2 regions of the Weissella koreensis KACC 15510 genome follow, and region 1 is predicted to be linked to the other one. Evidence: predicted binding sites of a transcription regulator. Region 1 holds the regulator's gene; the other holds the start of a gene.
What was found. The regulator HrcA, encoded in region 1, represses chaperone genes, less so after heat shock. The targets are predictions, from matches to a motif close to TTAGCACTCNNNNNNNNNGAGTGCTAA.

Region 1 (15,171 bases):
CCAAGCCATTTTATTCATTAATTTTTTTAATTTATCCTACTGTGCTCCACGCGCTGTACAAATAGCCACAAAATTTTTAAATAGGACAACAAAATCAAACCATTGACTTTGATTATCAATATATTGTAATTCAATATCAGCACGTTGTGGATATTGAATATTACTACGCCCACTTCCTTGCCATAATCCCATTGCACCTGGTCTCACTGACAATAATTTATTAATCCGCTCAACCGTCTCATATTCATGAAGTTCAGAGGGAACAATCGGGCGTGGCCCAATCACAGTCATATCACCAATTAAAATATTTAAAAATTGAGGCATCTCATCAATACTTGTTTTACGAATAAAAGCACCAAAACGAGTAATTCGAGGGTCTTCACCAATTGGTAATTTATAGCCATTATCAACAAATTTTTTATAAAGAACTGGATTTTCATAAAGACGTTCTTCAGCACCAACAACCATCGAACGAAATTTATAAATTTTAAATGGTTTTCCATATTCACCAATTCGCGTTTGTTTATAGAAAACTGGTCCTCGATTAAGTCCAAAGAGATAAAAACAAGTAACGATTAGAAAAAGTGGTGACAACATAATCAAAGCAAAAAGTGAAACCGAAATATCAACAAATCGTTTTGAAAAAACATATAAAGAATTTTTTCTCATAACTTACCTAATCATCCTTCCCTATTCAAACTTTTTATCTTGTTAAGTTTACTTTAAAACTTAGCAGTCATTTTTTGCGAGTCACTAGTAATAACATTTTGGTTTTGATCTAATACCGGTGCAAAAGCGATGGTTGCTCGATTTAAGATTTGTTTTTCTTGACCGTCTTTTCCAACTAAAATAGTTGCAAAAGTTTCTACAGTTTCTCCTGGTTGAATCATTTTTTGACTCAACTTCGCATCATTATCCAAACCACTTTGAACAGTCACCACATCGTTTGATGATAATTCAACTTCCTTTACACCGTCCGTTTGAATGATTCGGTTAGTTTTATTAGTGATTGAATAATTAAGTATTAAGGTCTGATAGTCACCATCAATACTACGATCATTCAATGCCATCCTTGCCATTTGTAAGGCTTCATCTGTTTTTGGTTGATTTAATTGTACCTTTATCTTATTTAAAGTATAACTCACCTCAGAATCCATTAATTGTTGATCAGGATTGGCGTTTATTTGTTGTAATTCACTTCGATTTCCAGCAGGACTGATACTATATTGCCCCGGCTTAGTTAAATTTCCACTTGCAACATATTGGTCAGAGTTACTATCGTTCTTAGAAACTTCATAAGTCCTTTTATTTGTCTTATGCTTAGCCCCATCTTGTAACGGTTTAATTGAATCTTCATTTATCTTCTGGCTTGTCTTAATTTGTCCTTGATTCTGACTATCATTATTTTTGTGAGTGAATTTTGCTATAGCAATTCCAATAATTAATAATAAAATAATTGCAGCAATTCCAATCAGCCACCATCTCTTCTTTTTCAAGTTTTAATACCTACCCTAAAATTAATTGTATTCCATTAACACGATAACCAAAAACTGAATGCATTTTTTGATCAACCTCGAATATTAACTTGCTTTGATCCCAACCGTTTAAATTACGTAAGTCCCTCAATATTAGTTGGCCTTCCATTTGTGTTTTAATTTTAATTTGTTTTTGATCTATTTCAAGTGATATCGCTGGTAAAACGATATCATGATTACGCACCATAATTTGATATTGTTCAGGCATTGCTAATGTTGATGCCCTTAATTGTGATAAATTCATAACTATCCTTCATATTATCTATTTTTTGTCTAATCTCGTCAATCTTTTAATATCTTATTTTGATCATTTGATTACAACATATCAATTAAGTAAAACATATATATTAATAATAATTATACCTAAATGTTTATAAAATATAAATTATGAACTGCGATAAACACACATTAAAAAAAGAAGTAGGCTATTAGACCTACTTCTTTAACTTTAAATATTAATTTTTTATTAAGAGATTTATTGAAATTTTTTCTTAATTTTATCTAACTTTGTTTCTTCGCCATTCATCGCATTTTGGAATTTCTTCAAAGCATCTTGTTGGTCGCGGGTTAACTTAGTCGGAACATCAATATAAACTACAACATATTGATCACCATAACCAGATCCTTGTAGGCGAGGGGCTCCTTTTCCACGTAAACGGAAACGTTTTCCATTCGCTGTACCAGCTGGTATTTTCAACTTAGCTTCCCCATGAACCGTCTTCACCAGAATTTCACCACCAAGGGTTGCTGTTGCAAAATCAAGTGGTTGTTCTAAGTAAACATCTGCTCCATCTCGTTCAAAGCCATCCTTAGATGCAGCCACATGGAATACAACGAAAAGATCTCCAAAAGGCCCACCATTTGATCCAGCTTCACCGTAACCACTCATGCGCATTTGTTGGCCGTCATCAATTCCAGCTGGAACTGTTACTTTAACCTTCTTATGTTCACTTTGACCATTTGATCCAGTGCGGTTATATTCGATTTCAGTATCTAAACCAGCAATAGCTTCTTCAAATGTTAAATTAAGACGGTATTGTAAATCAGACCCTTGTCGAGGCCGATTAGGATCAAAGGCCCCGCCGAACATTTGACTAAATATATCACCAAAATCAGAATAACCACCTTGGCCACCAAATCCACCACCGAAACCACCTTGACCACCAAATCCTTGTTGGTCACCAGTCGTCCCAAATTGGTCATATGATGCACGCTTCTTTTCATCACCTAAAGTTTCATAAGCATCTTGAACTTTTTTATAGGTATCTTCGGCACCTGGTTCTTTATTAATATCTGGATGATATTTTTTCGACAATTTTCGATAAGCCTTTTTTATATCATCTTGCGATGCATTCTTATCAAGTCCTAACGTTTCATATAAATCTGTGTTGTTCATGAGGAAAACCCGCCTCCATTTTTTTATTTTTTATGTATAAGAAAAGGGCACAAACCCCATTCTTAATGGTAAACGTCCTCACGAGAGTAATTTCAATTACTTTTTATCGTCAGAAACGTCTTCGAAATCACCATCAACAGTATTATCATCGGCCTTATCTTCAGACCCTTCAGCACCTTGTTCAGGAGCTGCTTGTTGATACAACTTAACTGCTAACTCTTGAGAAACTTTTTCCAAAGCTTCCTTCTTTTCAGCCATTTGATCTAGATCATCAGCTTCCTTAGCAGACTTCAATTCTGTAAGAGCATCTTCAACAGGCTTCTTGTCATCAGCTGATAACTTGTCTCCTGTATCTTCCAATGTCTTCTCAGCTGAGAAAATCAATTGGTCAACATCGTTGCGCAAATCAACTTCTTCCTTACGCTTCTTGTCGGCTTCTTCATTAGCCTTAGCATCGTTCATCATCTTTTCAATTTCTTCGTCAGACAATGATCCAGAATTTTGGATAGTAATCTTTTGTTCCTTTTGAGTTCCAAGATCCTTAGCTGAAACAGTTACAATTCCGTTTCGGTCAATATCAAACTTAACTTCAATTTGTGGTACACCACGTGGAGCAGCTGGAATATCAGCCAATTGGAAACGTCCTAATGTCTTGTTGTCAGCGGCCATAGCTCGCTCACCTTGCAAAACATGAATATCAACGGCTGGTTGGTTATCAGCAGCAGTTGAGAAGACTTGTGACTTTGAAGTAGGAATAGTTGTATTACGATCGATCAACTTAGTGAATACACCACCCATCGTTTCAATTCCAAGTGTTAATGGTGTGACATCAAGCAAAACGACATCCTTAACATCACCAGTAATAACACCACCTTGTACAGCAGCTCCCAAAGCAACCGCTTCATCTGGATTGATTGAGTGATTTGGTTCCTTACCAGTCAAATCCTTAACGAATTCTTGCACAGCAGGAATTCGAGTAGATCCTCCATTCAAGATAACTTGATCAATGTCAGCATTTGATAGTCCGGCATCCTTCAAAGCAGTTTCAACTGAAGCCTTAGTACGTTCAACTAGATCATGTGTCAATTGATTGAACTTAGCTCGAGTCAAAGTTGTTTGAATATGAAGAGGACCATTATCTGATGAAGCAATAAATGGCAAATCAATTTGTGCTTCTGTAGCTTGTGACAAAGTCTTCTTAGCAGTTTCAGCAGCTTCCTTCAAACGTTGCATAGCCAAAGCATCTTGCTTCAAATCAATACCATTTTCGTTCTTGAAGTCTTCAGCTAACCAATCAATAACCTTTTCGTCAAAGTCATCACCACCAAGGTGTGTATCTCCTGATGTTGACAAAACTTCAAAGACTCCATCCCCTAATTCAAGAATAGAAACGTCAAATGTTCCACCACCAAGGTCATAAACTAAGACTTTTTCATCCTTAGTCAAATCATCAAGACCATATGCCAAAGCTGCAGCCGTTGGTTCGTTGATAATACGTTCAACTTCCAACCCAGCAATCTTACCAGCATTCTTAGTAGCTTGACGTTGTGCGTCGTTAAAGTATGCAGGAACAGTGATAACAGCCTTATCAACTGTTTCTCCCAAATAATCTTCAGCATACTTCTTGATGTATTGCAAAATCATTGCTGAAATTTCTTCTGGAGTATAATCTTTTCCGGCTACCGTAACTTTATAACCATCTTCACCCATATGTGACTTAATTGATACAATTGTATCTGGGTTTGTCATTGCTTGACGCTTAGCTGTATCACCAACTTGGCTCTCACCATTCTTAAATGAAACAACTGATGGAGTTGTCCGTCCACCGTTTGGGTTAGTGATAACTTTTGGAGTTCCACCTTCCATAACAGCAACAGCAGAATTTGTAGTTCCTAAATCAATACCAATAATCTTTGACATATTAATTTACCTCGACTTATATTTTTTAATTTTTTATTTAAATTAGTTATAAACAACAACCATTGCTGGTCGTACAACCCGATCAGCTAGTAAGTATCCCTTTTGCAAAACTTGAGCAATCGTATCAGCCGGATGTTGGTCATCCGCTGGTTGAGTTTGAACTGATTGATGCATTTCAGGATCAAATGGTTCACCAACCACACCGACAGCCTTGATGTCATTATCTCCCAAGGCGCTGTTCAAACTCTTGTAGACTATTTCTACACCACTCTTAATTTTTTGAGCGGACTCATCATTGGCTTCAACGTCAATGGCCCGTTCTAAATTATCTAAAGCTGGCAAAATTGATTTAGCTAGCTTTTGATTGGCGTACTTTAATGAAGTTGCCTGTTCTTTTGCGAAACGAGTTTGCATATTTTGCATTTCTGCATTGGTACGCAAATATTTGTCTTCTAATGCATCGTACTTTACTTGCAATTCTTGCAATGGATCCACTTCCACTGAATCTTCATCATTAGAAACATCAGCATCGGTTGCAACTGTTTCACTATCAGTTTGATGGTCTGTTTCATCAACTGGTTCTAATAACTCTTCGTCAACTGACTCTGTTTGCTCCGCCTTATTATCGGCCATACCAACACCTCTTTTCTAATAATATTCTTGTAATTCTTCTACTACGGCTTGTCGAACTTCATTTAGAATCGTAACAATCTTAGGATACGGCATATTAGTTGGCCCTAATATCGCTAGCTCTCCAAATCCATGCATCGGTATTTGGTAACGCGTTGAGACTAAACTATAAGGTTTTAAAATCTCATCTGAATTTTCTTCGCCAATTTGTACAAAGACTCCTTCATTCGCAGAACCAATAATTTTATGCATTTCTTCAGGATCATCTAACAATTGATATAAGGCCTTAATATCTCCTAAATCACTATCAGTAGTAAAGTCCATTATATTCAAACTTCCCCCAATGAAAACCTTATCCTGAATTGCCTGTGAGAGCATATCTCCAAACAATTGCAAGAAAGCTTGAGGTGACCGAATAGTTCGCTCCAAATCTAATGGAAAATCACCACTCAGACTTTGTAAAGCTTCACGAATTGGACGTCCAACTAATTGATGATTAATATATGTGACAATTATCTTTAGTTCTTCAATTGATGTTTCCTTAGGAAGACGGAAACTTTGACTGGCAGTTTGACCATTACTAGTCACTAACACTGCCATAATTTGCTGTCCATCAATTGGAATTAGTTGAAAACCCGAGAGCTTTACGTCATTAGTCGCTGGTTTTAACGCAATGGCTGTATATCCTGTGATATTTGCCATAAATTTAGTGACCTGAATTAACAAATCATCAACTTGTTGAAATCTTCGACTAAAAGTGCGATAAATTTGTTGTCGCTCCTCTTTTGAAGGACGGTGAGTTCTCATTAAATAATCAACATAGAAACGATAACCCTGTTGAGAAGGAATACGACCAGAAGAAGCGTGCTCCTTCTGAATCAATCCTTGATCCTCTAAATGTGCCATCTCATTTCGAATTGTCGCCGAACTAACCGGTAGATCTACATCAACCAACAAAGCTTTTGAGCCAACAGCTTTTCCAAATCGGATGTAATCAGCAATAATCGCATTTAAAATGATTCTTTGCCGTTCTGTTAACATCTCAATTTTTCCTTTCTTGGTTATTAGCACTCTTACTTTCTTATTGCTAACATCTATAATAATACACTCAAAAAAATAAATGTCAACTATTTTGGCACTTGATTTTATGGAGTGCCAAAACACTTAGAATAGTTCAATACATATTATGCTAATTTTAACGTTCTTACTTGATAAATAAGGGCTTTTATCCATTAAAATACCAAATTAAAGTTATCATCAATATCGGCTTTCGTACCAAAAGTATAAAATAATTCACTATTATTAAAATTTAAAATAAAAAATAAAAAAGAATTATCTAATGTAAGAATAAAAAATCATGAGATTTTGAAACCCATTCATCATATTACTTACAAGATAATTCTTTTTACTTATCAAAGTTAATCTTAATTATAAAAAACTTTCAATTAATTTTAGTCCAAGAAATCACGTAATTGCTTTGAACGCGTTGGATGGCGAAGTTTCCGAAGCGCCTTGGCTTCGATTTGACGAATTCGTTCTCGCGTCACACCAAAGACTTTACCAACTTCTTCTAATGTTCGAGTCCGGCCATCTTCTAATCCAAAGCGCAAACGTAAGACGTTCTCTTCACGATCAGTTAGAGTATCTAGTACTGATTCTAGCTGTTCCTTCAACATTTGATATGCGGCGGAATCAGCTGGTGAAACAGCTTCATTGTCTTCAATGAAATCACCTAGATGTGAATCATCTTCTTCACCAATTGGCGTTTCTAAGGAAACTGGTTCTTGCGCAATTTTAAGAATATCACGAACTTTTTCTGTCGCAATATCCATCTCAGCCCCAATTTCCTCAGGAGTTGGTTCTCGTCCCAAATCAGAAAGCAATGATCGTTGGATTCGGATTAATTTATTAATCGTTTCCACCATATGCACTGGAATTCTAATTGTACGAGCTTGGTCGGCAATTGCGCGAGTGATCGCTTGACGAATCCACCATGTGGCATAAGTTGAAAATTTGAACCCCTTACGGTAATCGAACTTCTCAACTGCCTTCATCAAGCCCATATTTCCTTCTTGAATCAAATCCAAGAATTGCATTCCACGACCAACATAACGTTTTGCAATTGAAACCACCAAACGCAAATTAGCCTCAGCCAATTCTTGCTTAGCAGATGCATCACCCTCTTCAATACGTTCGGCCAATGCAACTTCTTCTGGACCTGTCAATAAGCTAACACGGCCAATCTCTTTTAAATACATACGTACAGGATCATTAATTTTAATCCCAGATGGTGCTTCAGCTGCTTGCTTTAATTCTTTTTCACTTAAAGCCGTCTTTTTATTATTCAAAGCACGCATAGCTGGTTCACCTTGTTCATCAACAATGGCAATCCCAGCTGCTTCGACCTTATCATATAGTTCATCAATTTGGTTAGCATTTAAATTCCAACGTTTAACCAATGTTTCATGCAATTCATCTTCTTTAATTGTCGTTGATTTTTTGTATTCTTTTACAAGATCCTTAATCGCTTTGTCAAAACCTTTTTGATCAAAATCTACATCAGTTTGCTCTACTTTTTTAGGCATACTATCGCTCCTTAATTGTTTAAAAATTACTGTTGATTAGATTGTGCTGCTTGCTTTTCTCGTAATAAAGATAAAACTTCAAAGCTTAATTGAGTCGCTAAAACTTCATTATTAACTTGCTTAGCCTCCAACAACTCACGTTGTTTTTGTTTAATTTTTTCTTCAAGCGGCGCTCGATTTAATAACACACCAATATACTCGTCCACTTGATCTAATTCCTGCATCATAGCATCATCAATTTGATCTAATTGTGAAAGCACTCTAACTAAATCCGGTTCCTTTACAAAATCCATAAAATCAGCCCAATTATCAATTTCTTGAATCTGATTCTTTTGTTTATAGCCATCAGCTAGCATAAACAAAGTTTCATAAACCACATCAACAAAATGAAAATCAAGCCTACTAGTAACCTTTAACCAAGCATCTTGATGTTTTAACATCCAAGTTAATAAAATTTGTTCAGCCTGCTCCACCTGAGATAAAACCGGTTTTTCGACCAGGTTTGGCGTTTCTAATATTGGAACGTAATTATCTTTTACCCGAGTATTTTCTGTCTGCCTGGAGACTTGTTGCTGCATCATTAAGTTGCGCAATTGCTCTTCTAAGCCAGAACTGCTTACATTAAACTCTGTTGCTAACTGTTGCATATAGGTTTGACGCACTAATGGTTCTTTCACTTGTGCAAGTACTGGTAAAACTTGCTCAATATAATTGAAAATATCACTTTGATTGCTTAAGTCATAGTCCTTACGAAGATAGTTCAAATTAAACTCAACCGGATCTTTTAAATTACGAGTCAAAACTTCTCGCAAAGCGTCGATTCCTTGACTACGTAAATATTCATCAGGATCTTGTCCATCAGGAATATTAATAATTTTAATTTTTAATGAACTATTTTTGTTAATTAGGTCAATTGCTCGATAAGTAGCTGCTTGTCCAGCTGTATCCGCATCATAAGCAATATTAATTTCTTCGGCGCTTTGACCTAATCGGCGAACCTGAGTTTTAGTAAGACTTGTCCCCATTGAAGCAACTCCATTATGAATTCCTGCCTGAAAAGCGGCAATAACATCCATAAAGCCTTCAAAAAGAATGACAACCTTACTTTTTTTAATTGTTGTCTTAGCTAGATCAAAATTAAATAACTCTTCTGATTTATCAAACAAAGCACTTTCGGGACTATTCATGTACTTAGCGATCGTCGTATCGTTTGACATTCGACGACCGGAAAAAGCAATTGGTGCGCCTTCACGATTTCTAATCGTAAACAATATGCGATCAACAAACCGATCATGCAGCGTTCCATCATCCCAAACAATAAATAGTTCTGATTCACGCATCAACTGATAATCTACTTTTTTTTCATTAAAATAATTATATAAAGCATCACCTTCCGGCGCGTATCCAAGCATGTAAGCATCAATCGTCGTATCATCAAGCCCCCGTTGATGCAGATACTGTAAGGCATCATCCCCAATTTCGGCATTAACCAATAAATAATGATAAAATTTAGTCGCTTCATCATACAATGCTAGAAGATCGCGTTGATGTTGTGAAATTTGGCGTTTCTCATCTGAACTCACTGTGTAAGTTGAGTCAAGTTCTATCCCTGTCATACTTGCCACTTTAGCAACAGCTTGCGGGAAAGATAATTCTTCTTTTTCCATTAAAAAAGTAAAAGCATTTCCACCACGTCCACACGAAAAACAATGAAAAATCTGTTTTTCTTCATTAACTGAAAACGATGGTGTTCGTTCTTCATGCCATGGACAACGGCCGAAGAGGTTCCGTCCTTGTTTTTTTAAAGCCACATAAGGGCTAACCACATCAACAATATTCACACTTTGCCGAATATTTTCGACTAATTCATCTGGAATTGAGATTGCGATGATGACCCCTCCTCATTTTTTTACACCAAATAAGCAACCTTAAGTATGACATTTATCATCATACTTTGTCAATGATTTTAAGAGCTTAAATCCGTTGTCAAACCTTAATTTATCATCACTCCTATTTATAGTTATAAGTAACAATAATGATTGATGAATTCTACCCTAAATTCAAGAAATTTAATAGGTACTTTCTGTTTATTAATACTACACTATATGTCAATATTACAAACAAAAATATACATAGCACAAGAATGGATTAATCATTTAATTAATGCGTTTTTCCCCTTCATAAACATGGCCTTTAGAATAAATCAATTTATCCTTATGCTCAATTGTTTTTAATTGTTTTTTTGACAGTTCGACCTTATGCCATTTTCCGGTTTTATCTTTTACCCTTATAAACTCTTTATCATTTCGACTATGATGAGTAAGCAAGTTCCAAAATATCAAATTTCTGAAAAAGCTGGATTGATTATGGCGATAATGTATAGATTGTCTGCGATTATTATTATGTTGACTAATTTTTGAACGATCATTAGTTCTACTATTACCACTCCGGACTGATTTTCTTGAGCTAATATGATTTATCGTATGAGTAGTAACATGAGGTGTTATATGCGGAGTTGTGTGCATTGATACCAATAAAACTGGTAAAATCACAATCCCTAAAATTCTTTTATTCATTATTTAATCTCCATTATTTAAATTTTATAATTATGTATATGATACGGCTTTATTATAGCCAATCTTTATGAATAAACAATATTTTAATTTTACTAATTTCAGCAAAAATAACCGAACCACAATATCATCATAATCAATAGTTTCCTGTATCATTTGCCATTGCAGAAAATGTGTATCACTGTATAATAAGCTTCTAATTGTTGGCATTAAATTTTTATCGCTATACTACAATATTCAACATCAGCAATCTTCGATACAAAAGGTGTCTCTTATGGATAGTATTATTGTCGTTACATCTGAAAATATCGCAAATTATGAGGTAATCGTAACATTAGGGGGAGGTATTCGATCTAACAACACGTTCACGAAATTTATTTTCTAGTTTCGGCCAAGATATGAAAATAATTATTGATGGCGAGATCAAAGGTTATACTAAGCTCCAAGATATTGCCCGTGAAGAAGCAATTCAAAGAATGCGTGACCATGCCCAATCACTTGGTGCTAATGCAATCATTATGTTCCGATTTGATTCTTCATCTGCAACAATTGGCGACTCAGTCATTGCTTATGGTACTGCCGTTAAAATTAAACCAACCAACGAATAAAATATCAACTTATCATAATATGTAATATTATGAAATAACGCTTAACCAAAAAATCGTTAAATTGTAATACGTTGCTTAAAATAATTTATTTAAGTGGTAACAATTTTACTGTATAATCAGGCATTATCAATTAAAATTAAGCTTTAATTAACATATTTAGGCTATTCTTTGGCATAATAACATTTATAAATCTAGTGGAGGTCACATATGACCAATCAAAAACTTCCCTCACGAAACGAAAAACATAATAAAAAATCAATTAAAAAGCAATCTAAAAACAAACATCTTTTACTTAAATGGTTTGGATTCCTCTTAATAATAATCATCACGGTTGGTTGCCTATTTAAATTACAAATTTTCGTCATTCACGGAGAAGCTAAGACCTATCAGCTCTCCAATGGCCAGAGTGTCCAATTACAAAAAACAAACTTCAAAACATATTTAACTGCAACCAATACTAATAAAAAAATCACTGGACTTCAAACTTTAAATAATAAACAATATTATTTTGATCCTAAAACTAATGAAATGGTTTATGGGTTAAAGAAAATTGATAACAACTACTATTACTTCACTAAAGATGGTTCTGATGATGCCATTCAAGCATACGAGCATGTATCTAATAATTTAAAATCCGATAATCCCATTATCGAAAAAGCTATCTCTTCTGGTTCAAAATTAATTGGTAAAAGTCCCTACGTCTATGGTGGTGGTCGAACTGAATCTGATATTAAGAAAAACCGGTTTGATTGTTCTTCGTTTGTTTCTTGGTTTTACCGTCAGGCAGGTCAACCACTCGTAGTTCAAGCCTATACTAGGACCTCACTATTAGCTACAACAGGGACTTCATATACTTGGTACACAAAAGAGCGTGGCGACCTTTTAGTCACCCCTGATGGATATCCTGAAGAACGTCAACACGTAGCTATTTATCTCGGTGATAATTTTATTTTGCATGATGCTGCTTCTCAAAATGGAGTAACTATTACTCGTTTAGATCAATTAGTTAATCCAAAAACTTCAAAAACATTGACTTGGGAAAAACTATTTAAACCAGGTTACGTCCAACGCGAAGTTTAGTTTCTTAAATATAAACTAAAAAACTCTTATCCTCAGTTAGCGCTAGGATAAGAGCTTTTATTTTAATATGATCATTTTTATTCAAAATGACTTAATTCGCCTTCATTTGTAAGGGCATCTTTACCATGCTGCTTAGAATAATAAACAAATCCATCTGCACGATCATAAATTTGCCGAGCATTAACATCCGAATCAACATGAACCATCGTCATCCCCATCGAGATAGACAAATGTATATCAGAATTATCTTTCTTAATATCTATTTGATGAATACGTGAACCAATTTTTCTCACTAGAGTCTCTGTCCGTTCATTCTCATGTTTCCGAATCAACATTCCAAATTCTTCACCACCTAAACGATACAATTTACCACCTAAATAACTACGATTTAATTCATCTTGTACCGCCTTAGTAACTTCTTTTAGAACTTCATCACCCATTAAATGTCCATATGTATCATTGAACGATTTAAAATTATCAATATCGAACATGACAAAAGCCAAACTAAAATTATTTTCAATACTTTCCATAAATAATGTTGTAAAATCTTCGTTAAATGCCTCACGATTAAAGGTCCCCGTTAAAAAGTCCCTGTTTATTTCATCCATCATTTTATGATAATTATTCCATCGCTTTAAAACAATTTGATTAATAATCAAAACTACACTTATGAAAACTATAAATTTCAAAACTAAGGCTATATACATCATAACAGTTAAATCTTTTGATAAAATCAACATTAACCACCAAGCATTAGCAAAACATAAAACTGATATTATTTTCAAATACCAACTACTAACAATCTTTTTAGCATTTCGTTGAATTAGAAACATTACAATAATTGCTAATATTAATCCAAAAACACCAAGGATCAAATGTGCTATGGGCAATTTATAAGCCCCATCGCATATAAAGAAGACTGCGAGTACAATGGCCAATCCACTATCTACATAAACTTGAACCTTAGTATTAAACATTAGCAAAAAATAAAACATTAGTATCAATTGTAAATTCGATTCATATAACCCAAAATTATCAACTCTTGTTAATCTCCAATACATTTGGAGCGAAAGGACCGCCATTAATGGAATAAAGCCTGCAATCACAGCTGTCTTTCGTTGCAATTTTCGATTTTGAATAAAGTTTTCATCTAACATTCCAACAGCAATATAACAAATTAGAATTAGCCCAAAGACAATAAAAAGGCCTTCAAAACTAGAAGCATAAAAAACATGAATAAACACATCCAAAAATTGATCAATTGTGTTTAGTATACTATTCAACATACATTTATCTATTCTCCTTTTTTATATTTATTTATTTAATTATAAAAATTACACAACAGTTCATTATAAATTAATTAACAGTATATATTTTTCTGTTTTTGCATAAATTAATGCATTTTTTGCCACTAGCTTACTTTTCGTAATAACTAAAGTCAAAAAAATGACGACAGGCGAATTTCACCCATCATCATAAATATATCAATAAATGATTTTAATTAATAACAAAGCCAGCAAGACTTGAAAAATAATCGTCATAAATCCATATCCTAAATACTTTAACCCCGAATTAGCAATCGTTTTCCATTTTAGATTGAGACCAATTCCTGCTAAATTAATTACTCCAAAGAATCCAGTAATTGATTTTGCTCCTGTTACTACAGAATTAGGAATATTAATTAAAGAACTAATAATTAATAAAGCGATGAAAGTATAAATAAACCAAGGCACTAGCTTATATATCTTTAGGTGATTGGTATCTTTTTTCATAGTATTAGACTGGTTCTTTAAACTATCTCTTTTCACAATCGTTGACATGGTTAAAACAACCACTGCCAACATAATAACTCGTAACATTTTATACAATGTTGCATAATCAATTACCTGCGGATTAACTAACGATGCCGTTCCAATTACCTGTCCAACCGATTGAACTGTCCCACCAATCAAGGCACCTATTAATAGGTTGTTGCCATGAAAAATAGCTGGTCCAATAACCGGCAACACAAACAATAGAACAACACCTGAAAGTGATACAGTGGCTACCGCTGTTCTACGCTGCGTATCAGTAGCCCCGATCTCTGGTGCCACTGCTGCAATAGCACTAGACCCACAGACTGCATTACCAGCTCCCATCAACATTCCCGACTGTTGGTCTACTTTGAAAATCCATTTTCCAATCCACATAACAAACAAGATCGTAGCAGGCATTAATATAATTATATACAAAATTCCTTGCCAACCTAAAGATTGTATAGTTTGTAAAGTGACTTCAATCCCCAAAAGAGCAATTCCAATTTCAATCGGATATTTCTCGGACCATTTAATTCCTGCTGCTAATTGTGGCTTATTAAACAAAGTATTTCCTAAAATAATTCCTAAAATTAATGCAATTGCTTCTGCCCCTAAACTTGGCAAAAATGTACTTAAAAATTCTGATACTATTGATACCAAAATAGTTACTAAAATTCCCCACCACATATTCTGTTTAATTCTCATTTACTCCTTCTCCTCACAATAATGCTGTTTAACATTACTTACTTTAAGCTTCTTAGTGCTATTAGTAAAATAGATTGTTATAATGATTATCATTAATATTTATAATAACGATTGGAAATAAATCATGTTTGATCTTTTTAAAACATTCATAACTGTTTATGAAACAAAAAGCTTTACCCATGCCGCCCAAAATCTATTTATCTCACAACCTACAGTAACTGTTCGCATTCAAAAATTAGAAAAAGAATTAAAGGCTACTCTATTTTTAAGAGATCAAAATCATCAAATTATTCCAACAGAAGCAGCAACTTTATTCTATCCTCAAGCCATTGCCCAATTAAAA
Region 2 (15,171 bases), 390 kb from region 1:
TAGTGAAAAAAACGAATTAATTGAGGTTATATTATGCAAGAATATATCGCAGTTTCAGAACCAAATGATGGGGGACATATTTTAATTGCCCCTGTTAAACAACCTGATCAACCGATTACGTGGGGACGATTGGCTATGTTATTGAAAGATGATGTAACTTATCAATTGTTATTTGATCAAAATCGAGCCTATTTTGAAAATTCAAATTTTAAAAATGTTTTAGTTGGTTTTCGAAAAGAAGCCGATGCTGCGGTTTTGCTAGAAATTTTAAATCAATTGAATTAAGGACGGTTATAATTATGGAAAAGTTTTGTCAAAGTTGTGCAATGCCATTAAATAAAAATATTTTAGGAACTGAAACGGATGGTTCACGTAGTCAAATATATTGTACTCAATGTTATTTAAATGGCCAATTTGTTCAACCGAGTCTAAATTATAACGATATGTTGGAAATTGGTTTGAGGGGAATAAATCAGGCACGTGGAAGCAAAATGGCGAAATGGTTAATGAAAAAATCTTATCCAATGTTGTTGAAGAACACGAAAAGGTTTAAAAATTAACATTATATTTAGTAAAGGAAGTTGATAATATGCAATTTTCAGTAATTCATCATATTGCTATTAACGCATCAGATTATGTAGAAACCAAGAAATTTTATGTTGATCAATTAGGCTTTGAAGTTATTCGTGAAACTCCGCGTCCAGCTAAAAATGATCTTAAACTTGATTTGCGTTTGGGTGATCAAGAATTAGAAATTTTTATTGCAGACCATTTTCCTAAGCGCCTTACCTATCCTGAAGCTTTGGGATTGCGGCATTTAGCTTTTAAAGTTGAAAATATGGACGAAGCTTTAGCTGAATTGAATGCTCAAGGAATTGAATTTGAGCCGGTACGGATGGATGAACTAACAAATAAAAAGATGACCTTCTTCTTTGATCCTGATGGGCTCCCTTTGGAACTTCATGAATAGAATCATTAAATCCGAAATTTAGTTCTTGAAATTGCCAATATGCTTGTTATATAATAGGGTGTATTATGATTGGGTATTAGCCAAGCGGTAAGGCACTAGTTTCTGGTACTAGCATGCGCTGGTTCGAATCCAGCATACCCAGTAGTTTAACTAAATTGATCAGCACATTGGTAAGCATTAGTTGTAATTTGATTTAAGTTAAATGATGATCGAAAAATTAAACGCCTTAAAGGCCTATACTCGCTTTAACTTTATTGTTGAAGCGGTTTTTTATATACTAAATAATAGTAAAGGAAAAATGATATGATATTTAGTTATTCATTTTTAAATTTTATTGCAAATGTATGTGTATTTTTGCCTTATTTTATAACTTTAATGGCTTATGCAAATAATCATAATCCTTTGTTGTTAGTTACCTTAGCTTTTATATATGCAACCAGATCAGTCAGTATTATGCTATTTAATATTTTTTCCAATAAATGGAATAACATCTTAATTAGCATTGCTGCTGGAATATTGGGAGCTTTGAGCATGGCGATGATTCCTTTGAATATCTATAGTAGCCTATTAGCGGGGATCTTGTTGGGTTACCATTCAGCGACTTTATGGCCGACTTTTTTTGCTGGTAAGGTTGATTTGGACTATACAAGTAAAATTAATCAGAAATACATCTGGTCAATATTTATGTTGTTAATAGTTATGTTAGTAGCAATATTATTAGCGCATCCATATTCTGAAAGTTATTATCAAATTAATTTTTTAGGTTATGGTATCCTATCAATGTTGTGTCTACCTTCGGCATATAAAATGACCAAAGATCTTGCAAAACAAGATGTACAAAAAATAAGTGATAACAATCCAATATTGTTTCTGGCCCTAGTGTTTATAATCTTTACCATTAGAGGAGTGCTTTTTTTACTTTCAAAAGGTTTGTCTAAGAATTATGGATTAGATCTATTAATTAGTATCATTTTAATTATATTAATCGTGTATGTTATATCAGTAAGTAAAAAATTCAGTCGGAACATTGTTTTTAATTTAACCATATTAAGAGGAATGTTGATGGTATACGTATTATTTTTTGCAACTTTTTATTCAATGAATTGGTTTGGGTCTAAAGCACCAATCATTATGTATATTCTGTACTTAATTGGTTTCGAATCGGGATCTATCGTAGTCAAAAAAGTTAATGTAAAACCTGATTTATTACTTTATTTCGGAGCTTTGATGATTAGCATTCCTAATCAATATAGTTATCTTTTGGGTATATTGTTATGGACGCTATATTTAGGATATTTAAACGTTTATTTGAATAAAAATCATGTGAAGGGTGAATTTTTTAATGGTGGTAGCGGAATTATTAGAAAATACCAAATTTCATCTTATGGAAGTCAAATAGGATATTCTATAATTTTTATAACATTGCTTTCATTTGCGATGTTAAAAATGATCGATCTGCATAATTTTTTTATATCAAATAATGACACAATAAAGTTTAATTTATATTTATTAAACCAAATAATAGTTTTGATTTATTTAGTAATCAAAGCAATGCTGGATATATTTAATAATGATAAAAAGGCATAGATTATTTCATACTTAAAAAAACGCGTTAACTTAAATGTTAAGGCGTTTTTTAAATCTTAGATATTTATAAAATTATTTTATGAATTGAAGGTAGGCGATTTTATCTAGGCGTTATTATCGCAGTCTTGATTATTTAAAACGTGTTCAGCGTGGCCCATTGTTGAATTGATAACATTTAGGATATGTAAATCATTTAATTTATAAATGTTTTCAACACCTTTTTTATCATAAGAAATAATTTTATATTCTTTTAAAATAGCTAATTGTTTAGATATCGCTGGCTGCGATACTTCGAGTTCATTGAAAAGATCAGTTACGGTCATATCTTTTTTTTCTAATAGTAATAAAATATTGAGTCTGGTTTCGCTACCTAATATTTTAAATATTTTGATAGCTTCTTCTAAAAGAGGTTTTTCTTTTTTCATATTAATTTCTCCATTGATAATCAGGAAGGTTCATTATATAATCTAATAGTTATATAACCAATTGGTTATAAAAGGAGATAACTATGTATTTTACATTAATGACTAGTTTATTTGTAGGGGCTAACTTAGATTTTTTCATATTATTAATACCGTTAATTAAGAGGCATGGTTTTAGAGATACCGTTATTGGATATATTGTTGGTGTTGCTGGTATGTATTTAATTAGCGCTACGATTGGACAAATGTTTCAAGCGATATTTCCTTCTTGGACAATTGGTATTTTAGGATTAATTCCGGTCTATTTTGGAATAAAGGGTGCTGAGGAAGAGAACCGAGATAATTATTTGAATTTGTCGATTTTGACAGTTGCTTTTCTCTACCTGACATCATGTAGTGCGGATAATATAGCTTTGTATGTACCAGTATTATCTATGTTGACTATTAATCAGTCTATTTTTTATGGATTTTATTTTATGTTATTGGCTTTCATAACTAGTATCTTAGCTTACTATACAGGTAATATCAAAATTGTAAAATGGGCATTTGATAAATTTGGAGATATGATCACTAGGCTCATTTATATTTTAATAGGTTTATTTATAGTATTGGAAAGTGGATTGCTAGAAAAAATATTTAACTTGTTATTTTAAATTGTAATTGAATCATATACGAAAAATAGTAGTACAATTAGAGGGTTATTCAGGCAGTTTATTGACTCTAACATAATGATAACATGACATTGGTATGTGTTTTTAGGGTAAAAATACAAAAGTAAAACGGATGTTTTTAAGAGCTGGCTGGTTCCATCACCGATTTAAATTAAGAAAGTAAGGGACATGTATATGAGATTGCTAAACTCTATTGTATTATCAGTCCTCATTGTTTATCTATGTAGAGTATATTCAGGACAAAGTGGAATGAATTTAATCGGTAATACTGTAGTGGCAATATTGGTAATACTATTTTTCCTTGGAATATATTACATGAATATAAGATTCAAAAAATAGCGAAGAGGTATATTTGATGAAAAACATTGTTAAAGAAGGAATCTTAAATTCTATTGAGTTAGCCATCTGGGGAACTTTAATCTTAAGATTGTTGAAATATTTCTTTCTAAAGAATGAAGATGGAAATTTTTTAATATTAGTGGTGGTTCCCATTGTATTGTTAACTATTATTATTCATGGAGCTAAATCAATATATTTTAAACATAAAAAATAATTTATGAATATACCTATAAAAACCTAATTCAGTCTGAGTTAAGCGCATACATTTCTAGATAATGTGATATAATTTGTTCGTATAAATAAATTAGGAGATAATTTATCCAGATGAATAAACAAAGACAAGATCCTGATATCAAAGCGCTTGCTCGAAAAGATGTTTTTAAAAAAGTTGCTGATGGAGATTGGTATCAATATGCTAAAGAACCAAAATTACAAAAAATTGTAAAAACCAGTGCTCAACGGATTCAAAAAATTAATCAACTCGCGATTGAAGATGATGAGCAGGCTATGCGAGAATTAAAACAATTGTTACCACATGCTGCCGCTGATGTTGATATATATTTTCCAATCACTTCAATTGAATATCCAAATAATCTAACAGTAGGTGCTCGGACTTTTATAAATGCAAATTTGCAAATTTTAAGTGCTGGGCAGGTTACAATTGGAAAAGATTGTTTTATTGGACCTAATTGCCAGCTTTATACACCTAATCACCATCCTTCAAATCCTGTTTTAAGAAGGGAAGGATGGCAATATGATTTACCAATTACGATTGGGGATGATTGTTGGTTTGGCGGATCAGTAATTGTTTTGCCAGGTGTGAAGATTGGGGATAATGTGGTTATAGGAGCAGGAAGTGTTGTGACTAAAGATATTCCTAGCAATACTATGGCTGCTGGTAATCCCGCACGGGTTATTAAACAAATGCCTGAAATTCATGAATAAGGGTTGAATCTTATATAAACCGTGTTAAACTGAACTAAGTGTTGTTCTCTTACAGCTTTTTTTGGGTATGTGATCTTGACAAAACGCAAAAAAACATGTAAATTAGAACAGTTGAAAAATAATCGATTATTAATTAATGCTGCCTCCTCAGTTTAGGCTTGGTAGCGTAAAAAAGGAGGATACAACTATGGCAGTTCCAACACATAAGACTTCAAAAGCTAAGAAGCGTTCACGTCGTGGAGGACGCGGTGGGATCCAAACCCCTGCAATCCACATGAACGAAAATGGTGTTTACGTACGTAACCACCACGTAGCCGCTGATGGTTCATACAATGGTAAGCAAGTTATCGAAGCTAAGTAAGCTTAGTCGATAATTTAAAATAAAACTTAGAAAGTCTGACGAATTTTTATTCGTTGGGCTTTTTTTGTTAAATAAAATTTCATACTGGAAAAAGCTGACACTGATAGTAAATTATATTAAAATATAGTTATAAAAAGATTATATTTTACGTATAAAAAGTTAAAAATAAAGGTTCAAAAACTTGCACTCTCGATGGTGGAGTGCTAAAATATTCATGTAAGGTTAAGGAAGGTCAAAGTTGAAGATGTAAATGGGACCTTTTAACTCGTTAGAATGATTTAATAAATAGGAGGATACAAAATATGGCAAATTATGATCCATTTAGTTTCTCGAATTTTGATGATATTTTTAATGCAATGAATGGAACCAGTGATTCAGCAGCAAGACAGCGTGCACAAATGCAACGAGCGCAGATGCAACAACGAGCTGCGCAAGAACAAGCTAGCCGTCAGCGACAAGCTGAAGTTGCAGACAGTCAAAAAAATGAAGGTTTACTCGAACAGTTTGGAATTAATATGACCGAAATGGCCCGGAAAGGTAAATTTGATCCGGTAATTGGACGTGATGATGAAATAAAACGAGTTGTCGAAATATTAAATCGAAGAACTAAGAATAATCCGGTTTTGATTGGAGAGGCTGGGGTCGGTAAGACGGCCGTTGTAGAAGGTTTAGCTCAAGCAATTGTTGATGGTCAGGTGCCAGTTAAGTTGCAAGGTAAAGAAGTGATTCGTCTGGATGTCGTCTCAATGGTTCAAGGAACTGGCGTTCGCGGGCAATTCGAAGAGCGGATGCAAAAGCTGATGGAAGAAGTCACTAAGCGCGAAGACGTAATTTTGTTTATTGATGAAATTCATGAAATTATGGGCGCTGGAGCTGCGGGCGAAGGTGGCATGGATGCTGGAAATATTTTGAAGCCAGCCCTTGCTCGTGGTGAGTTCCAACTTATTGGAGCAACAACTTTAAATGAATATCGCCAAATTGAGAAAGATGCAGCTATTGCTCGACGGTTCCAAACGGTTCAAGTTGATGAACCTAGTGCAGAAGAAGCGTTACAGATTTTGGAAGGAATTCGTGGACGTTACGAAGATTATCATAAAGTTAAGTACAGTGACGAAGCGCTTAAGGCGGCTGTTGAATTATCGAGTCGTTATATTCCAGAACGCTTCTTGCCTGATAAGGCAATTGATTTAATAGATGAAGCCGGCTCACGAAAGAATTTGGAAGTGAAAGTGGATGATCCCAAGAAGCTAGAGAATCAGATTAAGTATGCTGAGAATATGAAGCAGCAATCAATTGACGCTGAGGATTATGAGAAGGCTGGTTATTGGAAGTCGCAAGTTGAGCAATTGAATCGACAAAAGCAAGCAGCCAAAGATTCACAACCAATTGATGGTAAAACTCAAGTTATTGACGTAGAAGACATTCAAAAAATCGTGGAAGAAAAGACAAAAATTCCAGTTGGTGATTTGCAGAATGCGGAGCAAAAACAATTGCAAAATTTGGCTAATAATTTAGCAGATCATGTGATTGGACAAGAAGAGGCGACGACCAAAGTTGCTCGCGCTATTCGTCGAAATCGAGTTGGATTTAATAAGGCCAATCGACCAATTGGAAGTTTCTTATTTGTCGGTCCAACTGGGGTTGGTAAAACAGAAACAGCTAAGCAATTAGCAAAAGAATTATTTGGAACTACTGATAGTTTGATTCGATTTGATATGTCAGAATATATGGAAAAACATAGTGTTTCTAAGTTGATTGGAGCACCAGCCGGTTATATAGGTTATGATGAAGCAGGTCAATTAACTGAGGCAGTACGCCGTAATCCGTATTCATTGATTTTGCTGGATGAGGTGGAAAAAGCTCATCCGGATGTGATGAATATGTTCTTGCAAATTTTGGACGATGGTCGTTTGACTGATGCTCAAGGGCACACCGTTTCGTTTAAAGATACGATTATTATTATGACATCGAACGCTGGAACACAAAATCATTTGGATGATGATAAAAATGAAACCAAATTGATGGAACGTTTGGCTCCGTACTTTAAGCCAGAATTTTTGAATCGATTTGATGGGATTGTAGAATTTAATGCTTTAACAAAGCTTGATTTGATGAAGATTGTACAATTAATGTTAGGTGACATGAATAAGATGATTGAACCAACTGGATTGACGATCAAGGTCGATGATGATGTTAAAGCTAAGTTAGTTGATTTGGGCTTTGATCCAGCGATGGGTGCACGTCCATTACGACGAGTAATTCAAGAACAATTAGAGGATCAAATTGCTGACTTTTATCTTGATAATCCATCTGAACATGAATTGGAAGCAAAATTGGAAGATGATAAAATTGTAATTAAAGGTGTGTAAAAGATGTTAATGAGTCTGATTAAATGATAAAATTCAACCAATGCTGAATTTGAATTAATATTTTTACGTTTTGTTTTTTGAAGCATGCTAGTAATATGGATTAAGAAAAGATATTTAAATTTTCAGGAATTTTATTGATTGATATGAAAGGTGGAGATGTTATGGAGTTTATAGTTGAGCCAGATAGAATCATTCACCGGGATGCACAAAACGAAATTGATGCTGAATTAGTATATAGCACGATTGAAGATGGAAAAGTATGGTCAATTGATTCAACGAATGTGTCGCCGGAATTACGAGGGCAAGGAATTGCAGGGATGATGTTATCCCAAGTGGTACAAATGGCTAAACGAGAGCATAAATTAATTCGACCAGTTTGTTCATATGCAAAAAAGAAATTTTTTATGAACCCTGAATATCAAAAAATAGAATGGCATGATGGTATGCCATTTAGTTGAAATTTAAACACGAATTTTAAGCGTCCTTTTAGGAGGGCGCTTTATTACTTTAAAAGGGGGACTGATTTAGTAATTTAAATCTTAAAATGTGATTGGCAACGCATTATTTATTTGTAAATTAGGTATAATAGAAAACAGACAATTCATTTTAGGAGGCTTTAAGATGGGACGTAGCTTTGCGATCGTTAAAAAATATCAAAATGCTGATTTGAAACTACCACAAAGAAGTACAAAATATGCAGCAGGGTATGATTTTGAAGCAGCAGAAGAGTTTGTGGTACCTTCAATTTGGCGACATAATGTTTTAAAAGTGCTTTGGTCAATCTGGCGTCAAAATCGAGTTACAGATACAGAGTACCAACGAGCTCATCAGGATTTCAAACCTGTTTTAGTTCCAACAGGGATAAAGGTTTATCTAGAAGAAGATGAATATTTAATGGTGGCGAATCGATCGTCCAATCCATTAAAACGCGGTTTAATTCTACCGAATGGGGTGGGGATCATTGATGCTGACTATGTTGATAATCCAAGTAACGAAGGTGAGTTGTTTATTCAAATGACCAATTTTGGACTACGTGATCTCATAATTAAAAAAGGTGAACGGATTGGTCAAGGAATTTTCATGAAGTATTTGGTGACAGATCAAGATGATCAAGATAATAAAAAAGTACGTCAAAACGGATTTGGTTCAACGGGGGTATAAAATATGGCAAAAGTAAAGACCCATTTTGTTTGTTCTAACTGTGGTGATATTTCACAACGTTACTTGGGTCGTTGCAGTAACTGTGGTGCTTGGGGAACTTTAGTAGAAGAAGAAATTCCAAGCGATAAAGTTGATCGTAAAAATCGAGTTAACTTAGCTGGACAAGTGGCGAAAGTAGAACGATTAAATCAGGTTGAATTAGAAGAGGTTCCTCGCGTTAAAACTAAAATTGAAGAATTTAATCGAGTTTTAGGTGGAGGGGTTGTTCCCGGCTCGATGGTCTTAATTGGTGGTGACCCAGGAATCGGTAAATCAACGTTATTGTTGCAAGTTTCAGGCCAATTAGCTGGCGAAGGGGTTGTATTATACGTTTCTGGCGAAGAGAGTGCGGCTCAAATTAAGTTACGGGCGGAACGTTTGGGCGTAGAAGATGATCATAATTTTTTGATTTATCCAGAAACTGATATGACACATATTCGGAAGGCTATTGATGATTACGGACCTGAATATGTCATTATCGATTCTATTCAGACGATGCAACAACCAGATGTCAATTCGGCAGTTGGATCAGTTGCACAAATTCGTGAGACGACAGCTGAATTATTGCAGATCGCTAAAACCAATGGGATTACGATTTTCGTCGTTGGTCATGTTACCAAAGATGGTGCTATTGCTGGACCGAAAATATTAGAACACATGGTTGATACAGTGCTTTATTTTGAAGGTGACAATCAACGTAGCTATCGATTATTACGGGCTGTCAAAAATCGATTTGGTTCAACTAATGAACTCGGAGTTTTTGAAATGCAGCAGGAAGGCTTGACGGAGGTTTTGAACCCTTCTGAAATGTTTTTGGAAGAGCGGATGGAAGCTACCACTGGTTCAGCAGTAGTTGTGGCCTTAGAGGGTTCACGACCTATTTTGGTAGAAGTGCAGGCTTTAGTGACGCCAACTGTGTTTGGAAACGCTCAACGAACCAGTTCGGGAATTGATCGTAATCGGGTGTCACTGATTATGGCGGTATTGGAAAAAAGAACCAACATATTATTACAAAATCAGGATGCCTATGTTCGAGCTGCCGGTGGGGTTAAACTCAATGAACCTGCAGTTGATTTAGCTTTGGCAGTAGCAATTGCATCCAGTTATCGTGAGGCAGAGACTCGGCTAACTGACGCCTTTGTGGGCGAAATTGGTTTAACTGGTGAGATTAGGCGAGTACCACATATTGAAGAACGGATCACGGAAGCACAAAAATTAGGGTTTAAGCGGATTTTCATTCCGAAAAATAGTTTAAAGAAAATGCTGAAAATTGAAGGGATTAAAGTGATCACAGTTCAAACGCTCCGTGAGGCTTTAGATCTCGCGTTGAGTTAACGTTGATGTAAGAGAATAGGAGGGAGTTAGAATGCGCAAAAGAATTATTCAATTAGCGTATGTCTTAGGTGGTGGGGCTCTTGGAATAGCATACCTACCGGCCCTGTGGAATTTAATAGGTTATTCACATATTTTATGGATTAATAATCCGATTTTGGGATTTATCCTTGGTGCAATTATTTTTTATCTATTGAGTTTATTCACATGGTCGTTTTTTGATCGGTTATTGAAGAGGGTTGAACAAGCTCTGACTGAAGAGCCACCACTTAAGTTGTTGCTAGGTAGTTTGGGAACTATTGTTGGATTGGCTTTAGCTTTCTTAGCCACAGCTCCATTAAGAAATATTCCCAACTTCTTTATTAATACCGGAATACCTTTGTTAGCTATGATTGTTTTGGGGTATCTAGGCTATCGAATTGGTACTGGTCGTATGGATGAAGTTTATCGTTTCATGACAAGTTTGATGTCGCGGTTACGAATACGATCACCTCGTGGTGATTCAACAGAAACGACGGATGAGGAACCTTTGGATGAAGCTAATTTTCATCATTACAAGATTTTAGACACTAATATTTTAATTGATGGGCGAATTTTGGAACTTGTGAAGACTGGTTGGATTGAAGGAACTCTATTGGTTCCAAACTTTGTTTTATATGAATTACAGTATATTGCTGATTCAGGAGAGCCGTTGAAACGAGTGCGTGGACGTCGTGGATTAGATATTCTAAATGAATTACGCGAAAATCAAACTATTCCTCTTGAAATGTGGGATGGTGATTATGAAGATATTAAGGAAGTTGATGAAAAATTAATTCGGTTAGCCCAAGAATTAGACGGGGTTTTAGTTACTAATGATTTTAATTTAAATAAGGTGACTACTTTCCAAAATGTTGAAGTTTTGAACTTAAATGCCTTAGCTAGTGCATTACGAGCACAAGTAGCGGTAGGTGATCAATTACAAGTAGTTTTGGTTAAAAACGGTCGTGAACGTCAACAAGCAATTGGTTATTTGGATGATGGAACGATGGTGGTTGTTGAGGACGGAAAGAAGCATCTTCAACAACAAGTTAAAGTTGAAGTTACGTCAAGCTTACAGACAGATGCTGGTCGAATGATCTTTGGAGATTATTTAGCAACGGTATAACTTGAAAAGTAGGACTTAATAGCGTAAATTTAGTATTGTTTTGGGAATTATTGAATATAATAAATTAATAAAGAAGGTAGAATTAAATGACTGAAGTCACAGATAAAAAAGTTCGAGTACGTTATGCACCCTCACCAACTGGATATTTACACATTGGAAATACACGGACGGCCTTATTTAACTGGTTGTTTGCCCGACATTTTGGTGGTGAATTTATTGTTCGAATTGAAGATACTGACACATCAAGAAATATTGAGGATGGAGAAGAATCACAATTTGATAATTTGAACTGGTTAGGTCTTGATTGGGATGAATCACCTCGTAATCCTGGTAAATATGGACCTTACCGCCAATCAGAGCGTCTTGATATCTACAAGCGTTATATTCAAGAATTGTTAGATCGTGATCTGGCCTATTATTCATATAAGACTTCAGAAGAATTAGATGCTGAACGTGAAGCGCAAGTGGCTGCTAAGCAAGCACCTCATTATGTCTATGAGTATGAAGGTATGAGTGGTGAAGAAATTAAAGCGGCTCAAGAAGCAGCTCAAGCCAAAGGATTACCAGCGGTTGTACGTTTCCGTGTACCAAAAGATAAGCTTTATGCATGGCAAGACCTTGTTAAGGGCCATGTTGAAATTGGATCTGAACAAATTGGTGGTGATTGGGTTATTCAAAAGGCTGATGGAATGCCTACTTATAACTTTGCGGTTGTAGTAGATGACCATTTGATGGAAATATCACACGTTTTGCGTGGGGATGAGCACGTTTCAAATACGCCTAAGCAATTAATGATTTATGATGCCTTTGACTGGGAAGCACCTGTTTATGGACATATGACTTTGATCTTGAATGCTGAAACTGGTAAAAAATTATCAAAGCGTGATAACAATGTCATTGCGTTTATCTCACAATATCGTTCATTGGGGTACTTACCTGAAGCTATGTTAAACTTTATTTCATTGCTTGGGTGGTCACCAGTAGGCGAAAAAGAAATTTTCACCAAGAAACAATTAATTAAGATGTTTGATCCGGAGCGATTGTCAAAGTCACCTGCTAAATTTGATAACAAAAAGTTAGAATGGGTTAACAATCAATGGGTGAAGAAGATTGATGAAGGCGTATTATTTGATAAATTAATTACAGAATTAATTGATGCTAAATTAATCACACCTGATGAGTTAACTACGGAAAAGCTACAATGGGTTCGACGTGTTATGGCGCTTCATCAAGACGGTATTTCATATACTTCACAAATTGTTCCATTGGTTAAGCCGGTTTTCTTTGACTTAACGGCTAAAGATGATTTGGGTTCTGATTCAATGGACTGGATGGAAAAAGATTACGTTCCATCATTGTTGAAGCGATGGATTGAAATGTTAGAAGCAATGCCTGTCTTTGATGCTGGATCAATTGTCGCTTCAATCCGAAGCTTACAAAATGAAATGGATGTTAAGGGTCGTGATTTGTGGATGCCATTACGTATTTCAGCTTCACGGGTCAACGAAGGACCTAACTTAGGTGATGTAATGGAATTGTTAGGTCGCGAAGCTTCAATCAAAAATATTAAAGAATTCATTTAAAGATAAAATTAATTCCTGTTAGATCTCTTGTTTTTTAATAGGAACCTTGTATACTTTTAAATATAAACTTTGAACGGCCTAGTAAATTTTAAATCGGGTTTTAGAGAGCGGTGATTGGTGAGAAATCGCCCCGATTAATTTTGAATTTCAGCCGGGAGTTGATTAATTGATAAGATTAATCCGGTTCATTCTCGTTATTGAATGCCGTAAGTGTTAGGTTTTTGGCCTGACAAAACTTGGGTGGTACCACGTTAATTAGACGTCCCTTTGGCTTTTTAAGCCGAAGGGACTTTTTTATTTATTATGATTAATTTCAAAAAGAGGAGTGTGAGCATGAGTTTAATTCAAGATTTAGAAAAACTACGGCAACAAGCTTTACAAGATATTGATGAAAAAAGTAAAAATGCACAAGACTTACAAAATGCACGTGTTAATTGGTTAGGTAAGAAGGGTTCATTGACGAATATTTTGCGGGGGATGAAAGACTTAACACCTGAAGAACGCCCAACAGTGGGATCAATGGCTAATGAAATTCGTGATGCCATCACAGAAGCAATTGCAGAACGACAAGTTGAATTTGAAGCAGCTGCTTTGGAACGTCAATTACAAAAAGAAACATTGGATGTTACACTGCCTGGTCGTAAAGTTCAACAAGGACAGCCTCATGTGTTACAACAAATTATTGATGAACTAGAAGATCAATTTATGGGAATGGGTTATCAAGTCATTGCTGGTCCTGAAGTCGAGCAAGACAAATATAACTTTGAAATGATGAACTTACCAAAAGACCACCCAGCTCGTGATATGCAAGATACATTTTATATTACGTCTGATCTCTTGATGCGGACACAAACTTCACCAGTACAGGCCCGAACATTAGAGCAACACGATTTTACTAAGGGTCCATTAAAGATGATATCACCCGGGCGAGTTTACCGACGTGATACTGATGATGCAACACATTCACATCAATTCCATCAAGTTGAAGGTTTAGTGATTGATAAAAATATTACGATGGGAGACTTAAAGGGAACCCTTTTGGCAGTCGCTCATCAATTATTTGGTTCTGATCATGATATTCGTTTACGACCATCTTATTTCCCCTTCACAGAGCCTTCTGTTGAAGTTGACATATCTTGGGGACCAGTAACTGCTAAAACAAAGCCAGAAGATATTGAATGGATTGAAGTTTTGGGAGCTGGGATGGTTCATCCTAATGTTTTGGAAGCAGCGGGTGTCGATTCAAGTGTTTATGGGGGCTTTGCCTTTGGAATGGGTCCAGATCGATTTGCCATGCTAAAGTATGGGGTTGAAGATATTCGTAATTTCTACCTCAATGATATGCGCTTCTTAACGCAATTTGACCAGAAAGGATAATTAATATGAGAGTATCAACAAATTGGCTAAAAGATTATATGAAGATTGATTTACCAATCAATGAATTAGCCGAAAAAATTTCACGGACTTCTGTTGAGATTGAAGGACAATCCCAAATGCAAGGGAACATGAAAAAAGTCGTTATTGCAAAGGTTTTAACAGTTGAACCACATCCTGATTCAGATCATATGGTAATTACGCAAGTTGACGCCGGAGAAGAAGAACCAGTTCAAATTGTCACAGGGGCACCTAATATTGCAGAAGGACAAACTGTTATTTTAGCCAAGCATGGTTCAGTCATTGGAAATGGCGTTAAGATTAAAAAAGGAAAACTTCGTGGAGTTCGCTCAAATGGAATGCTTTGTGCTTTGCAAGAAGTTGGGCTTGATGATAAGTTAGCGCCTAAGGAGTTGGAAGCTGGAATTTGGGTCTTTAACGAAGATGATGTTAAAGATTTAAAGCCTGGTGATGATGCTTTTCATGCGCTTGGAATGGATGATGATATCTTAGAGACTGGGATCACACCTAATCGTGCAGATATGCTATCGATGAATGGAACGGCATTTGAAGTTGCTGCGATGTTAGGTGTACCTATGACGTTGCCAAAGTTTGAGTTACATGAAGCAACGCAAAAAACTAATGAGACTTTACAAGTTGAAGTGCCAAAGGAACTGGCAACTACTTACGGCGTTCGCGTTGTTAAGAATGTAGCAGTTAAGGATTCGCCTCTTTGGATGCAAAAGCGTCTTTGGAATATGGGAATTCGACCAATTAATAATATTGTAGATATTACTAATTATTTAATGTTAATGTATGGTCAACCCCTACATGCATTTGATTATGGTAAATTACCAAGTACTAATTTGAA

Region 2: a site for HrcA is predicted at 5,476-5,502, ahead of WKK_RS04670 (ATP-dependent Clp protease ATP-binding subunit). Genes of this name have one in related genera too.

What each region holds. Positions count from the first base shown of each region.
Region 1 is NC_015759.1:1,350,608-1,365,778, reverse strand. It holds gene WKK_RS06630 (sugar transferase) at 37-669, opposite strand; gene WKK_RS06625 (hypothetical protein) at 723-1,496, opposite strand; gene WKK_RS06620 (hypothetical protein) at 1,507-1,779, opposite strand; gene WKK_RS06615 (DnaJ C-terminal domain-containing protein) at 2,011-2,931, opposite strand; gene dnaK (molecular chaperone DnaK) at 3,028-4,851, opposite strand; gene grpE (nucleotide exchange factor GrpE) at 4,894-5,484, opposite strand; gene hrcA (heat-inducible transcriptional repressor HrcA) at 5,500-6,522, opposite strand; gene rpoD (RNA polymerase sigma factor RpoD) at 6,933-8,066, opposite strand; gene dnaG (DNA primase) at 8,093-9,943, opposite strand; gene WKK_RS07015 (hypothetical protein) at 10,223-10,642, opposite strand; partial or broken gene WKK_RS06585 (heavy metal-binding domain-containing protein) at 10,914-11,247, shown strand; gene WKK_RS06580 (C40 family peptidase) at 11,455-12,327, shown strand; gene WKK_RS06575 (GGDEF domain-containing protein) at 12,405-13,613, opposite strand; gene WKK_RS06570 (YeiH family protein) at 13,812-14,828, opposite strand; gene WKK_RS06565 (LysR family transcriptional regulator) at 14,953-15,171, shown strand, end outside.
Region 2 is NC_015759.1:961,744-976,914, forward strand. It holds gene WKK_RS04620 (hypothetical protein) at 34-285, shown strand; gene WKK_RS04625 (zinc ribbon domain-containing protein) at 300-560, shown strand; gene gloA2 (SMU1112c/YaeR family gloxylase I-like metalloprotein) at 590-970, shown strand; tRNA gene WKK_RS04635 (tRNA-Gln) at 1,041-1,112, shown strand; gene WKK_RS04640 (hypothetical protein) at 1,346-2,557, shown strand; gene WKK_RS04645 (ArsR/SmtB family transcription factor) at 2,662-2,982, opposite strand; gene WKK_RS04650 (cadmium resistance transporter) at 3,066-3,632, shown strand; gene WKK_RS04655 (hypothetical protein) at 4,006-4,203, shown strand; gene WKK_RS04660 (sugar O-acetyltransferase) at 4,314-4,934, shown strand; gene rpmF (50S ribosomal protein L32) at 5,122-5,295, shown strand; gene WKK_RS04670 (ATP-dependent Clp protease ATP-binding subunit) at 5,598-7,664, shown strand; gene WKK_RS04675 (GNAT family N-acetyltransferase) at 7,826-8,122, shown strand; gene WKK_RS04680 (dCTP deaminase/dUTPase family protein) at 8,286-8,825, shown strand; gene radA (DNA repair protein RadA) at 8,829-10,199, shown strand; gene WKK_RS04690 (PIN/TRAM domain-containing protein) at 10,231-11,343, shown strand; gene gltX (glutamate--tRNA ligase) at 11,430-12,926, shown strand; T-box leader at 12,987-13,196, shown strand; gene pheS (phenylalanine--tRNA ligase subunit alpha) at 13,260-14,303, shown strand; gene pheT (phenylalanine--tRNA ligase subunit beta) at 14,309-15,171, shown strand, end outside.